One region of the Massilia hydrophila genome, then DNA from elsewhere that is predicted to be linked to it. Evidence: riboswitches for the same ligand, from Rfam matches in the RefSeq annotation. Region 1 holds a riboswitch; the other holds the start of a gene.
What was found. Region 1 has a riboswitch for thiamine pyrophosphate ahead of LE190_RS03950 (TonB-dependent siderophore receptor). Riboswitches for the same ligand answer to the same signal wherever they lie in the genome.
Positions count from the first base shown of each region.

Region 2: another riboswitch for thiamine pyrophosphate. It lies ahead of thiC (phosphomethylpyrimidine synthase ThiC); the one in region 1 lies ahead of LE190_RS03950 (TonB-dependent siderophore receptor).

Region 1 covers NZ_JAHYBX010000001.1:865,567-871,431, forward strand. The annotation lists gene LE190_RS03945 (AAA family ATPase) at 1-239, shown strand, start outside; gene LE190_RS03950 (TonB-dependent siderophore receptor) at 257-2,386, opposite strand; TPP riboswitch at 2,478-2,586, opposite strand; gene LE190_RS03955 (DUF535 family protein) at 2,693-3,670, opposite strand; gene LE190_RS03960 (glutathione S-transferase) at 4,007-4,714, shown strand; gene LE190_RS03965 (SdpI family protein) at 4,787-5,437, opposite strand; gene LE190_RS03970 (autorepressor SdpR family transcription factor) at 5,434-5,721, opposite strand.
Region 2 covers NZ_JAHYBX010000005.1:46,342-52,206, reverse strand. The annotation lists gene thiC (phosphomethylpyrimidine synthase ThiC) at 1-1,894, opposite strand, end outside; TPP riboswitch at 1,958-2,062, opposite strand; gene LE190_RS13570 (valine--tRNA ligase) at 2,236-5,061, shown strand; gene LE190_RS13565 (hypothetical protein) at 5,094-5,865, opposite strand, start outside.

The DNA of each region.
Region 1 (5,865 bases):
GGGTCGATCCGCAGCTGGCCGAGCTGGACCGCCGGCACGACTATGCCTGGACCCTGGTCACGGCGCCGGACGGCCCGTGGGAGCCAGATGGCCTGCAGCGCGAATCGGAGGCCGTGCGCCAGCAGGTGCACGCGATGCTGGTCGAGACGCTCGCGCGCAGGCAGATCGCGTACGTGCTGCTGGAAGGTGGCCTGGAACAGCGCCTGCGGCGGGTGGAGGCGCTGCTGGCATCGGCGTGATGCCGACGCCAGCCAGTTCAGAAGTCGAACTGGGCCGACACCCGGAAGGTGCGCGGCGCACCCGGCAGCAGGTAGCCGCCCAGCGACTGGGACACGTCGCGCCAGTAGAACCTGTCGAACAGGTTGTCCACACGCGCGCGCAGCACCGTGTTGACATTGCCGACCCGCAGCGCGTAGGACCCGCCCAGCGCGGCCACGTGGTAGGCCGGGACGATGGCGCGGTTCTCCGGATCGAAGGCCTTGCTGCCCGCGTACTGCCAGGTCGCGTCCAGCTTCAGGCCCGCCACGGCCGGCACCGCGTATTCGACCCAGGCGGTGGAACGCAGTTGCGGCACGTTGGTCACGCGCTTGCCTTCGACGTTGGCGTCTCCGGTGCCGGTCTGCCTGGCCTGCAGCGCCATGAGTGACAGGCTGTATTGCAGGCGGGCGTCCAGCCGGCCCTGGGCCGCGAACTCCAGTCCGCGGTGGCGCTGGCGGCCGGCGCGCACCAGGTAGTTGGCCGCGTTGACATATTCGAGGCCCTGGCGGATGTCGAACACGGCGGCGGACACCGTCATCGCCCGGTTCAGCACGCCCTTGGCGCCCAGTTCGGCCTGCTTCGCGCGGCCGGGCGGCAGCACGCTGCCTTCGTTCTCGGTGCCCATCTCGGCGATGCCGCCGTGCTGCAGGCCGTGGCTCAGCGAACCATACAGGCTCCAGTCCGGCGCCGGCTTGTAGACCAGCGCCACGCTCGGCAGCACGAAGCTGTCCTGCGCATGCACCCAGCCCTGTTCCAGGTCGTCCAGCTCGTCGCGCTTGAGCTTCACCCAGCGCAGGCCGGCGTGCAGCGTGAGCCCCTCGTCCAGGCTCAGGACGTCCTGCGCGAACAGGGCCGTCTCGCGGTCGGTGCGGCGCTCCATCACCGGGCCGGTGCGGCGATCGGGGGCGACCGGGTCCACCACGCGCGGATTCCAGATGTTGCTGTAGCCGACCCCGTCATAGACATATTCGCCGTAGCTGTCGTGGCGCTCGGAGAGCGCGGTGCCGAGGGTCAGCCGGTGGCGCACCGCGCCGGTGGCGAAGCGGCCCTGCAGCATGGCCTGCATGCCCCACGGGGTCTTGCGCTCGCCCGTGCTCTGGTAGTCGTAGACGTCGAAGTCGCCGTTCGAACAGTAGCCCGGATAGAAACCGTCGCCCTCGTAGCTGCAGCCATAGGGGAAGGCAGTGTAGTCGTCGCGCTTGAACCAGTGCTTGTTGGCGCTGACCTGCGCGTTCCAGTCCGCATTCACACGGTAGTCGAGACGCAGGCCCAGGTTGCTGCTGTCGGTTTCCACCGGCTTGGTCCAGGGCTGGTCGTTGAGCAGGGTCTTCGGCGACACGCCGGTCGGCAGCACTTCGTTGCGCAGCAGCTGGTAGCCCGGCGCCGTGACCTGGGACCGGTGCTGGTGGTCGAGGTCGAGCGCCAGCAGCGCGTCCGGCGTCACCTGCCAGTCGAAGGCGGCCGAGACGAACTGGCGTTCGCCGTCGGCGCGGCGCACGTAGGACTTCAGGTCTTCGGCGGCGGCATTGATCCGGTAGCCGAAGCGGCGGTCCGTGAAGCGTCCGCCCAGGTCGAGCGAGCCGTGCACGGTGCCGCGTTCGCTCACCTCGACCAGCGCGGAGCGCAGCGGCGCACTGGTCGGGCGCTTGGTGACGAAGTTGACCATGCCGCCCGGCGCGGCCACGCCGGCCTGCAGGCCCGCCAGGCCGCGCAGCACCTCGATGCGTTCCTTGTTCTCGAGCGGAATCTGGGTGTCGGCGGGAATCGCGATGCCGTCCTTGCGGTAGCTGCTGGCGTTGTCGAGGGCGAAGCCGCGCACCGAGAACTGCTCGGCATAGCCGACCGCGTTGTAGGCGTCACCCACCGAGGCGTCGAAGCGCGCCGCGTCGGTGACGTTGCGGATCGACAGGTCGAGCATCTGGGCGCGGTCGATCGCGGTAATCGCGGCCGGGGTGTCGAGCAGCGGGGCGTCGCCGAAGCCGCCGATGCTGGCGCGTTCGCTGCCGGGGCCGCGGCTGCCGGTGACCACCACCGAGGCCACGGGCTCGGACTGCTGCGCCCAGGCGGCGCTCGAGAAGGCCTGCATGATGGCGCAGGCGAGGAGGGATTGCTTCAGCTTGAAAGTCATGGTTTGCTCGTTTTCGCGCGCCACGTCGGACAGGGCGCGCTGCTTTTGATAAAAAAGCCGGAGCCAACGTGGGGGAAGGGCAAACAAGGATGGGAACTGCGTTGCGCTTTCCTTCGCTGGCATTATCCAGATCAGGTACGAAGGGTATCTCTCACCCGGCGGCGCGCTGTTCGCGCGCGCCAGGACCCCTAGCGAGGCGCGAGTGTACCACGGTCCCGGGCGTGTGTGGTGAAGGTGGCAAGGGCCGATGCCGAAAGCAGGGACCCGCGGCAGGTGCCGAAGGCCGGGACTCGCGGCAGGAGCCGCTCAGGCCTGTGCGGTGGCCGGCGCGGCCTGCGCCTCGGTGCGCGGGCGCGTGGCCGGCGCCAGGTGGCGCAGCAGCGTGCCGCGGGCGGCGTCGCCGATGGCGCGCCAGCATTCGCGGCGCTGGGCGGCGCGCTTGCGGTGCTTGGACGGCATGTCGGCCAGCGGCTTGAGGTAGAAGGGCAGGTGGACCAGGTAGGCGCGCCCTGGCTGCTCGATCCCGCCCAGGATGCGCCAGAAACCGTCGTAGGCGTTGTCGGCCTGCTGCGGGGCGCGTGCATCGCCGCTGACCCGCTCGGCGCACTTGATGGCCGCCACCTGGTCGATGCCCAGCGCCTGGGCCAGGCCCTGCATGGCGGCGAAGCAGAAGAAGCTGGGCGAATTGTTGGGGAAGGCCTGCTCGAAGGCGGCGAAGGCGGCACCCGCATCGTGCCAGCGCCCTTCGTTGCGCGTGATGAAGGGTACGGTGGGCAGGGCGGCGCCGGCCAGTGCGCCGTCGACCCAGCTGTAGCACAGGCGGTGCAGCGGCCTGCCGTCGGCCAGCAGCGAAATCGCCAGCCCGCCTTCGCCTTCGGCCAGCGCGCGCCGCGCCGCCTGCAGGCGCAGGCTGAACACGTGCTGACCGTCGTCCAGCGCCGCTTCGTGCTGCCACAGCGTGAGGCCGCTGCCGCCATGCACGGCCTGGTGGTAGGCGCCGCCAAAGCTGGCGTCCTCGAAGCGGTAATGCGACAGCACGCACTGTACGCGCTCGCGCACGCTCAGGCCGCGCGCCAGGTAGCTGCGCTGGCTCAGGTGGCGGAACAGGTCCGCGCCCGGGGCGCCGGCCACGTGGCGGCGCACCAGGTCGAGGCGGCACAGGGCCTGGTGTTCGCGCCAGTAGCGCAGTACGCGCAGGCTGCGCACGACGCCCAGCACCCAGGCGGCGGGCGAATGCTGGCGGCGCCGTGCGCGCCAGGAGGAGGACAGGTGGGCCAGTATCATGCGTTGCTCCCAGTCGGCGTAAAGTTGCGCGGCGCCGCCTCGGCGCCACTGTCTTTATCTTCGGGCCCGCCCTCAAGGCGGGCAGGGCGCGGCTAGCCGCCGCCTGCCGGGCAGGGGGGAGTGCGCATGGCGCAGGGGAATTGCGGCAAAGCGGGGAGCTGCATGGAAGCGCTGGTCGCGAGGGCATTCATGTTGTCTTTCTCATTCTTGGCGTGGCGTCGCTCGTGCGACTTGTCGTTTTCGCCTGACATGCAGACAAGGTTACCATGTTTGGCGCGCCATGCTTCCGGATCCTCCCCGATAATTGCCGCACACCGAAACACAGCGGAGGCGGAGATGGCGTATGAACTGTTCTACTGGCCGGGCATCCAGGGCCGTGGCGAATTCGTGAGGCTGGCGCTGGAGGAAGCGGGGGCCGACTACGTCGACGTGGCGCGCCGGGAAGGGGGCATGGAACTCATGCTGGCGGCGCTCGAGAATGGCACCCATCCGGCCTTCGCGCCGCCCTTCCTGCGCGCCGGCGAAGCGACCATCGGACAGGTCGCCAACATCCTGCTCTACCTCGGCGAGCGCCATGGCCTGGCGCCGCGCTCCGATCCGGGCCGGCTGTGGGTGCACCAGCTGCAGCTGACCATCGCCGACCTGGTGGCCGAGATCCACGACACCCACCACCCGATCTCCACCTCGCTCTACTACGAAGACCAGAAGCCGGAAGCGCAGCGCCGCGCCGCCGACCTGGTCGAGACGCGCCTGCCCAAATTCTTCGGCTATTTCTCGCGCCTGCTCACCAATCCCGAGCCGCGCGACTGGCTGGCGGGCGACAAGCCGAGCTATGCCGACCTGTCGCTGTTCCAGGTGGTGGACGGCTTGCGCTATGCCTTCCCGAACGCCATGAAGCGCCTCGAAGGCGAGTACCCGGCGCTGGCGGCACTGCACGCGCGGGTGGCGGCAAGGCCGAACATCGCGGCCTACCTGGCTTCGCCGCGGCGCATCCCGTACAACCAGAACGGCATCTTCCGCCACTATCCGGAACTGGACGAATAGTTCGTTCTCCCTGTGGGCGGTGTTCCATCGACAGGCCACCGTGCATGCCCACGCTAGCGCACCCAGCCTGCGCTACGCCTCCAGGGTCCCGGCGCGCTCGAGTCGCTTGTAGTAGACCAGCGAGAAGGCCACCGGCACCAGCGCCGCGCCGACCAGCAGCGCCACCGCCGCCGGCGAGGGCAGGCCGGCCAGCACCACAGCCAGGCTCAGCAGGCCGCCGACGACCATGGTCTTGCCGGCCAGGCGGTGGGTGGCATACCAGACCCGTTCGTTGGCGAGGGTCCAGGGTGTGCGTACCCCGAGCCAGAAGTTGCGGCGCAGCTTGCCCATCACATTGCCGGTCAGGACGAAGAACAGGCCGAGGCCGCCGACGATGGCGCGGTCCACCGCGAAGCCGGGTTCGCGCGCGGCCCACAGGTGCACGCACTGCAGGTAGGCCAGCAGGCAGACCACGGCCATGCCGCTGAACCACCAGGTGTCTTCGAAGGACTCCACCGCGAAGCGGCGCGGCGACAGCTTCGGCAGCGCCAGCCACAGCGCCGCCAGGCCGAGCACGAACGCGGAAGGCAGCAGCACCAGATGGCGTTCGCCCCAGCGATCCACCTGGCCGGAGCCGTTCCAGTGAATCGGGATGCGTGCCGGCAGCTCCGCATAGAACACGGCCACCATGCCCAGGCCCAGCAGCAGGGCCGCCAGGCAAACCACGATAAAACGTCGTTTCATTGTTTGTCTCCCCTGGCGCCGCGCGCCATGTCCATCGACCAGGCCAGCACGTCTTCGAGCACCGTGGTGTCGAGCGCATACCAGATGGTCTGTCCCTCGCGCCGGCTGGTGATCAGGCCGGCCGCCTTGAGCACTGCAAAATGGTGCGACATGGTCGGCTTGGTCATGTCGAACCGCGCCGCCACGTCGCCCGCGCTCATCTCCTCGTGCCGCAGCAGGCGCAGGATCTCGCGCCGCGTCGGATCGGCGATCGCCTTGAACACCTCGTTCAGCGGCACTCCCATGTTTGATCGCTTTCTAATTAGATGAATATCGAAATACTAGCAGCGCCCCTGCGCCGCGTCAAGCTTTCCAGGGGCAGCCCGGCTGCCCCTGGGGCACGCGGAGCTGCGCCTGCAGCCGGAGCGGTGCCGGATTATGATGATGGT
Region 2 (5,865 bases), on a different contig from region 1:
GATACAGTGTCGCGCCGCCGCGCACGAACTCGAGCGCCTTCTCCTGCATGCCCTGTTCCGCGTAGGCGCGCACCTCCTGCGTGATCTTCATCGAGCAGAATTGCGGCCCGCACATCGAACAGAAATGCGCCACCTTGGCCGACTCCTTGGGCAGGGTGGCGTCGTGGAACAGGCGCGCCTTGTCCGGGTCGAGCCCGAGGTTGAACTGGTCCGCCCAGCGGAACTCGAAACGCGCCTTCGACAGCGCGTTGTCGCGCATCTGCGCGCCCGGATGACCCTTGGCCAGGTCGGCCGCGTGGGCCGCGATCTTGTAGGTGATGATGCCGTCCCGGACGTCGTCCCTGTCGGGCAGGCCCAGGTGCTCCTTGGGGGTCACGTAGCACAGCATGGCGGTGCCGTACCAGCCGATGGTGGCGGCGCCGATGCCGGAGGTGATGTGGTCGTAGCCGGGCGCGATGTCGGTGGTGAGCGGGCCCAGGGTGTAGAACGGCGCTTCGCTGCACTGTTCCAGCTGCAGGTCCATGTTCTCCCGAATCAGGTGCAGCGGCACGTGGCCGGGCCCTTCGATCATGGTCTGCACGTCGTGCTTCCACGCGCGCTGCGTGAGTTCGCCCAGGGTCTTGAGCTCGGCCAGCTGGGCTTCGTCGTTGGCGTCGTAGATCGCACCGGGACGCAGGCCGTCGCCCAGGCTGAAGGACACGTCGTAGGCCTTCATGATGTCGCAGATCTCCTCGAAGTGCGTATACAGGAAGGATTCACGATGATGCGCCAGGCACCACTTGGCCATGATCGCGCCGCCGCGCGACACGATGCCCGTCAGGCGCCTGGCCGTCATCGGCACGAACGCCAGGCGCACGCCGGCGTGGATGGTGAAGTAATCGACGCCCTGCTCCGCCTGTTCGATCAGGGTGTCGCGGTAGATTTCCCAGCTCAGCTCCTCGGCCTTGCCGCCGACCTTTTCCAGCGCCTGGTAGATCGGCACGGTGCCGATCGGCACCGGGGAATTCCGGATGATCCATTCGCGCGTCTCGTGGATATGCTTGCCGGTCGAGAGGTCCATCACGTTGTCGGCGCCCCAGCGGATCGCCCAGGTCATCTTGTCCACTTCCTCGCCGATCGAGGAACTCACGGCGGAATTGCCGATGTTGGCGTTGACCTTCACCAGGAAGTTGCGGCCGATGATCATCGGCTCGACTTCCGGGTGGTTGATGTTGGCCGGGATGATGGCGCGCCCGCGCGCCACTTCCTGGCGCACGAATTCCGGCGTGACTTCGGGCGGGATGCTGGCGCCGAACGACTGGCCCGGATGCTGGCGCCCGAGCAGTGCCGCCATGCGCGCGCCCACCGGGCCCGACTCCGCTAGTGAAGCCAGGTATTCCTTGCGGCGCAGGTTCTCACGCAGGGCGACGAATTCCATCTCGGGCGTGACGATCCCCTGGCGCGCATAGTGCATCTGGGTCACGTTGCGGCCCGGCCGGGCGCGGCGCGGCGGGCGCTGCAACGCGAAGCGCAGCGCCGCCAGCGCCGGGTCGTCCAGGCGCGCCCGGCCATAGGCGGAGCTCGGCCCCGGCAAGGCCTCGGTATCGCCGCGTTCCACGATCCACGGCAGGCGCGGCGTGGGCAGGCCGCGCCGCAGGTCGATCGCCGCCATCGGGTCGGTGTAGGGTCCCGAGGTGTCGTACACGAACAGCGGCGGATTGGCTTCGCCGCCGAAGCTGCCTGGGGTGGGCGACTGCCAGATCTCGCGCATCGGCACGCGGATGTCGGGCCGGCTGCCTTCGATATACACCTTGCGCGAGTTGGGGAAAGGCGCGAGCGCCGCGCTGTCGGCGCCTGCGGTGGCGGCGTCGAAAGGCAGGGAGGTGCGCGGCGGCGCGTCGTGTGCTGCGTTCATGTGGCTCCTTGGTGTCGGAGCCAGCAAAGGAGGCGTGGATGGTGGCAGGCGCGGACGGACGGCCGCCATCGTTTGATGCTTCCCTTCGCTGGCATTATCCAGATCAGGTTCAGAGGGTATTTCTCACCCGCGTAGCGCATCGCGCCCGCAGGACCCCTAGCGTGTGCTGCCTGTTCGGCAACGGAGCGGATTATAGCCGAGCCGGTCGCGCATGTGTCAACATCATGCTGTCATAACGCCAGCACATGGGTGCTCGCGCAAGGCGGCCAGCACGGCGACCGCATCCGCCCCGGCCTCCTCTATAATGATCGTTTCGCATCCTTTTACGACGCCACCACATCATGGAACTAGCCAAGTCTTTCGAGCCCGCAGACATTGAACAATACTGGCGCGCCGAGTGGGAAAAGCGCGGTTACTTCACCGCCACCATGGAGGACGGCAAGCCGTCGTTCAGCATCCAGCTGCCGCCGCCGAACGTGACGGGCACCCTGCACATGGGCCATGCCTTCAACCAGACCGTCATGGACGGCCTGACCCGCTACTACCGCATGCGCGGCTACAACACCGCCTGGGTCCCGGGCACCGACCACGCCGGCATCGCCACCCAGATCGTGGTGGAGCGCCAGCTCGACGCGCAAAAGATCTCGCGCCACGACCTGGGCCGCGAAGCCTTCGTCGAGAAGGTCTGGGAATGGAAGGAAAAATCGGGCAATACCATCACCGGCCAGATGCGCCGCATGGGCACCTCGCCCGACTGGACCCGTGAATACTTCACGATGGACGAGACGCGCTCGAAAGTGGTGGCGGAAGTCTTCGTGCGCCTGTACGAACAGGGCCTGATCTACCGCGGCAAGCGCCTGGTCAACTGGGACCCGGTGCTGGGCACGGCCGTGTCGGACCTCGAAGTCGACTCGCAGGAAGAGGATGGCTCGATGTGGTACATCAAGTACCCGCTCGCCGACGGCTCGGGCCACCTGACCGTGGCCACCACCCGCCCGGAAACCATGCTGGGCGACGTCGCAGTGGCGGTCGATCCGACCGACGAGCGTTATTCTCACCTGCACGGCAAGCTCCTGAGCCTGCCGCTGACCGGGCGCCAGATCCCCGTCATCGCCGACAGCTACGTGGACAAGGAATTCGGCACCGGCTGCGTGAAGATCACCCCGGCCCACGACTTCAACGACTACGCGGTCGGCCAGCGCGCCGGCCTTGCGCCGATCAGCATCTTCACGCTCGATGCGAAGATCAACGAGAACGGCCCGCTGCAATACCAGGGCCTGGACCGCTTCGCCGCGCGCAAGCAGATCGTCGCCGACCTCGACGCGCAAGGCCTCCTTGCCGAGGTCAAGCCGCACAAGCTGATGGTGCCGCGCGGCGACCGCACCAACGTCGTGATCGAGCCGATGCTCACCGACCAGTGGTTCGTCGCCATGAGTAAACCAGCGCCGGAAGGCACGTTCAACCCGGGCAAGTCGATCACCGACGTCGCGCTGGAAAAGGTCGCGAACGGCGAGATCAAGTTCGTGCCGGAGAACTGGACCACCACCTACAACCAGTGGCTGGGCAACATCCAGGACTGGTGCATCTCGCGCCAGCTGTGGTGGGGCCACCGCATCCCGGCCTGGTACGCGGACGACGGCCAGATCGTGGTCGCGCGCACGGAAGAAGAAGCACAGGAAAAGGCCAGGGCCGCCGGCATCACGGGCGCGCTGCGCCGCGACGACGACGTGCTCGATACCTGGTTCTCCTCGGCCCTGGTGCCCTTCTCGACCATGGGCTGGCCGGAGCAGACGAAGGACATGCAGCACTTCCTGCCGTCCTCGGTGCTGGTGACCGGCTTCGACATCATCTTCTTCTGGGTCGCCCGCATGGTGATGATGACGACCCACTTCACCGGCAAGGTGCCGTTCGAGACCGTGTACGTGCACGGCCTGGTGCGCGATAGCCAAGGCCAGAAGATGTCGAAGTCGAAGGGCAATACGCTCGATCCGATCGACCTGATCGACGGCATCGACGTCGAGTCGCTGGTGGCCAAGCGCACCACCGGCCTGATGGACCCGCGCGCCGCGGAGAAGATCGCGAAAGCCACGCGCAAGGAATTCCCGGAAGGGATCCCGGCCTTCGGCACCGATGCCGTGCGCTTCACGATGGCGAGCTACGCTTCGCTGGGCCGCAACATCAACTTCGACCTGGGCCGCTGCGAAGGCTACCGCAACTTCTGCAACAAGCTGTGGAACGCGACCCGCTTCGTGATGATGAACACCGAAGGCAAGGACTGCGGGGTGCGGCCATCCGACCAGCCCACTTTTGAGGATTTGTCGCCGGCCGACCGCTGGATCGTCTCCCTGATGAACCGCGTAGAACTCGACATCGCCAAGGGCTTTGCCGACTACCGCTTCGACAACATCGCAAGTGCCATCTACAACTTCGTCTGGTACGAGTACTGCGACTGGTACCTGGAACTGGCCAAGGTCTCGGTGCAGCAGGGCACGGAGGCGCAGCAGCGCGCCACCCGCCACACCCTGCTGCGCGTGCTGGAAGTGGTGCTGCGCCTGGCGCACCCGATCATTCCGTTCGTGACCGAATCGCTGTGGCAGGCGATCGCGCCGCTGGCCGGCAAAGGGTCGGGCAAGGACGGCGACTCGATCATGGTCCAGCCCTACCCGCTGGCCGACACCTCGCTCGTGAGCGAGGAAGCGGAAGCCTGGATGGAGCAGCTCAAGGCCCTGGTGGACGCCACCCGCAACCTGCGCGGCGAGATGTCGCTGTCGCCGTCGGTGCGCGTGCCATTGATCGTGGAGCCGGGCAACGAGGCGGACCGCGCCCGCATGGCGGCCTTCGCGCCCTACATCCAGTCGCTGGGCAAGCTGGCGGAAGTGCAGATCGTGGACGCGTTGCCGGAGTCGCCGGCGGCCGTGTCGATCGTCGGCACCACCAAGCTGATGCTGAAGGTCGAGATCGACGTCGCCGCCGAGCGCGAGCGCCTGTCGAAGGAGATCGCGCGCCTGCAGGGCGAGATCGCCAAGGCCAGCGGCAAGCTGTCCAACGAAAGTTTCGTTGCGCGCGCCCCGGCCGCGGTGGTGGAGCAGGAAAAGGAACGCGTCGCCAGTTTCTCGGCGACGCTGGCCAAGATGCAGGAACAGCTGGCGAAATTGCCGGCAGCCTGAATCGACTGAAAACGCGGCCCTGGCCGCGTTTTTTACATCCCGGCCACCTTGCCGGATGCAGACGCGGCGCGCAGCTTGTCCACCGCGTCCACCACCGCCGTGTGCGCCGCCTCGCAGCGCAGCTTGGCCATCTGCTGCATGCTCATGCGCTTGCCGATTTCCTCCGCCACCAGGTAGCCCAGGTAGTAGCCGCGGCGCGCCGGCAGGCCGGTGTTGTCGCCGCCACGGCCCTGGAACAGGCCGGCCTTGGCGACAGGGTCCTCGCTCTCCAGTTTTGCACGCAGGTCGTCGAACGCGCGGCCCAGTTGGCGCCGGGTGTCGGCGACCAGGTTGCGCGGCACGTCCAGCAGCAGCTGGGAGTTGTCCGCGTCCGGGTGCATGCGCTTGGCCACATAGGTGGCCAGGCCTTCGGCCCAGAGCGAGGTCCAGACCGGACGCCTGCCGCCGGGGCAGCCCATGTCGTGGTAGTCGTGGAACAGCTCATGGTGGAAGAACGCGGCCTCGTCGCCCTCACCGTGGTACTTGACCATCGCATCGGCGCCGAAGATGAAGTACACCTTGCCGTCGATGGTGCGGGTGCCGCCATCCATCTCGCCCAGCGAGTGCAGGAACCAGACATCGGTGGTGGCCGGGTAATCGGGGAAGGTGGCGCGGAAGCTGGCGATGTGCCCCGGCAGCTCGCTGGCGAAGCGTTCCACTTTCCTGACATAGGCCTCGCGCATGGCCGGGAACTCGGCGTAGGCGTTCGCCAGGGCGGCGTCGTACTGGGCCTGGGTACGCTGGCCATTGAAGCGCGCGATGCCA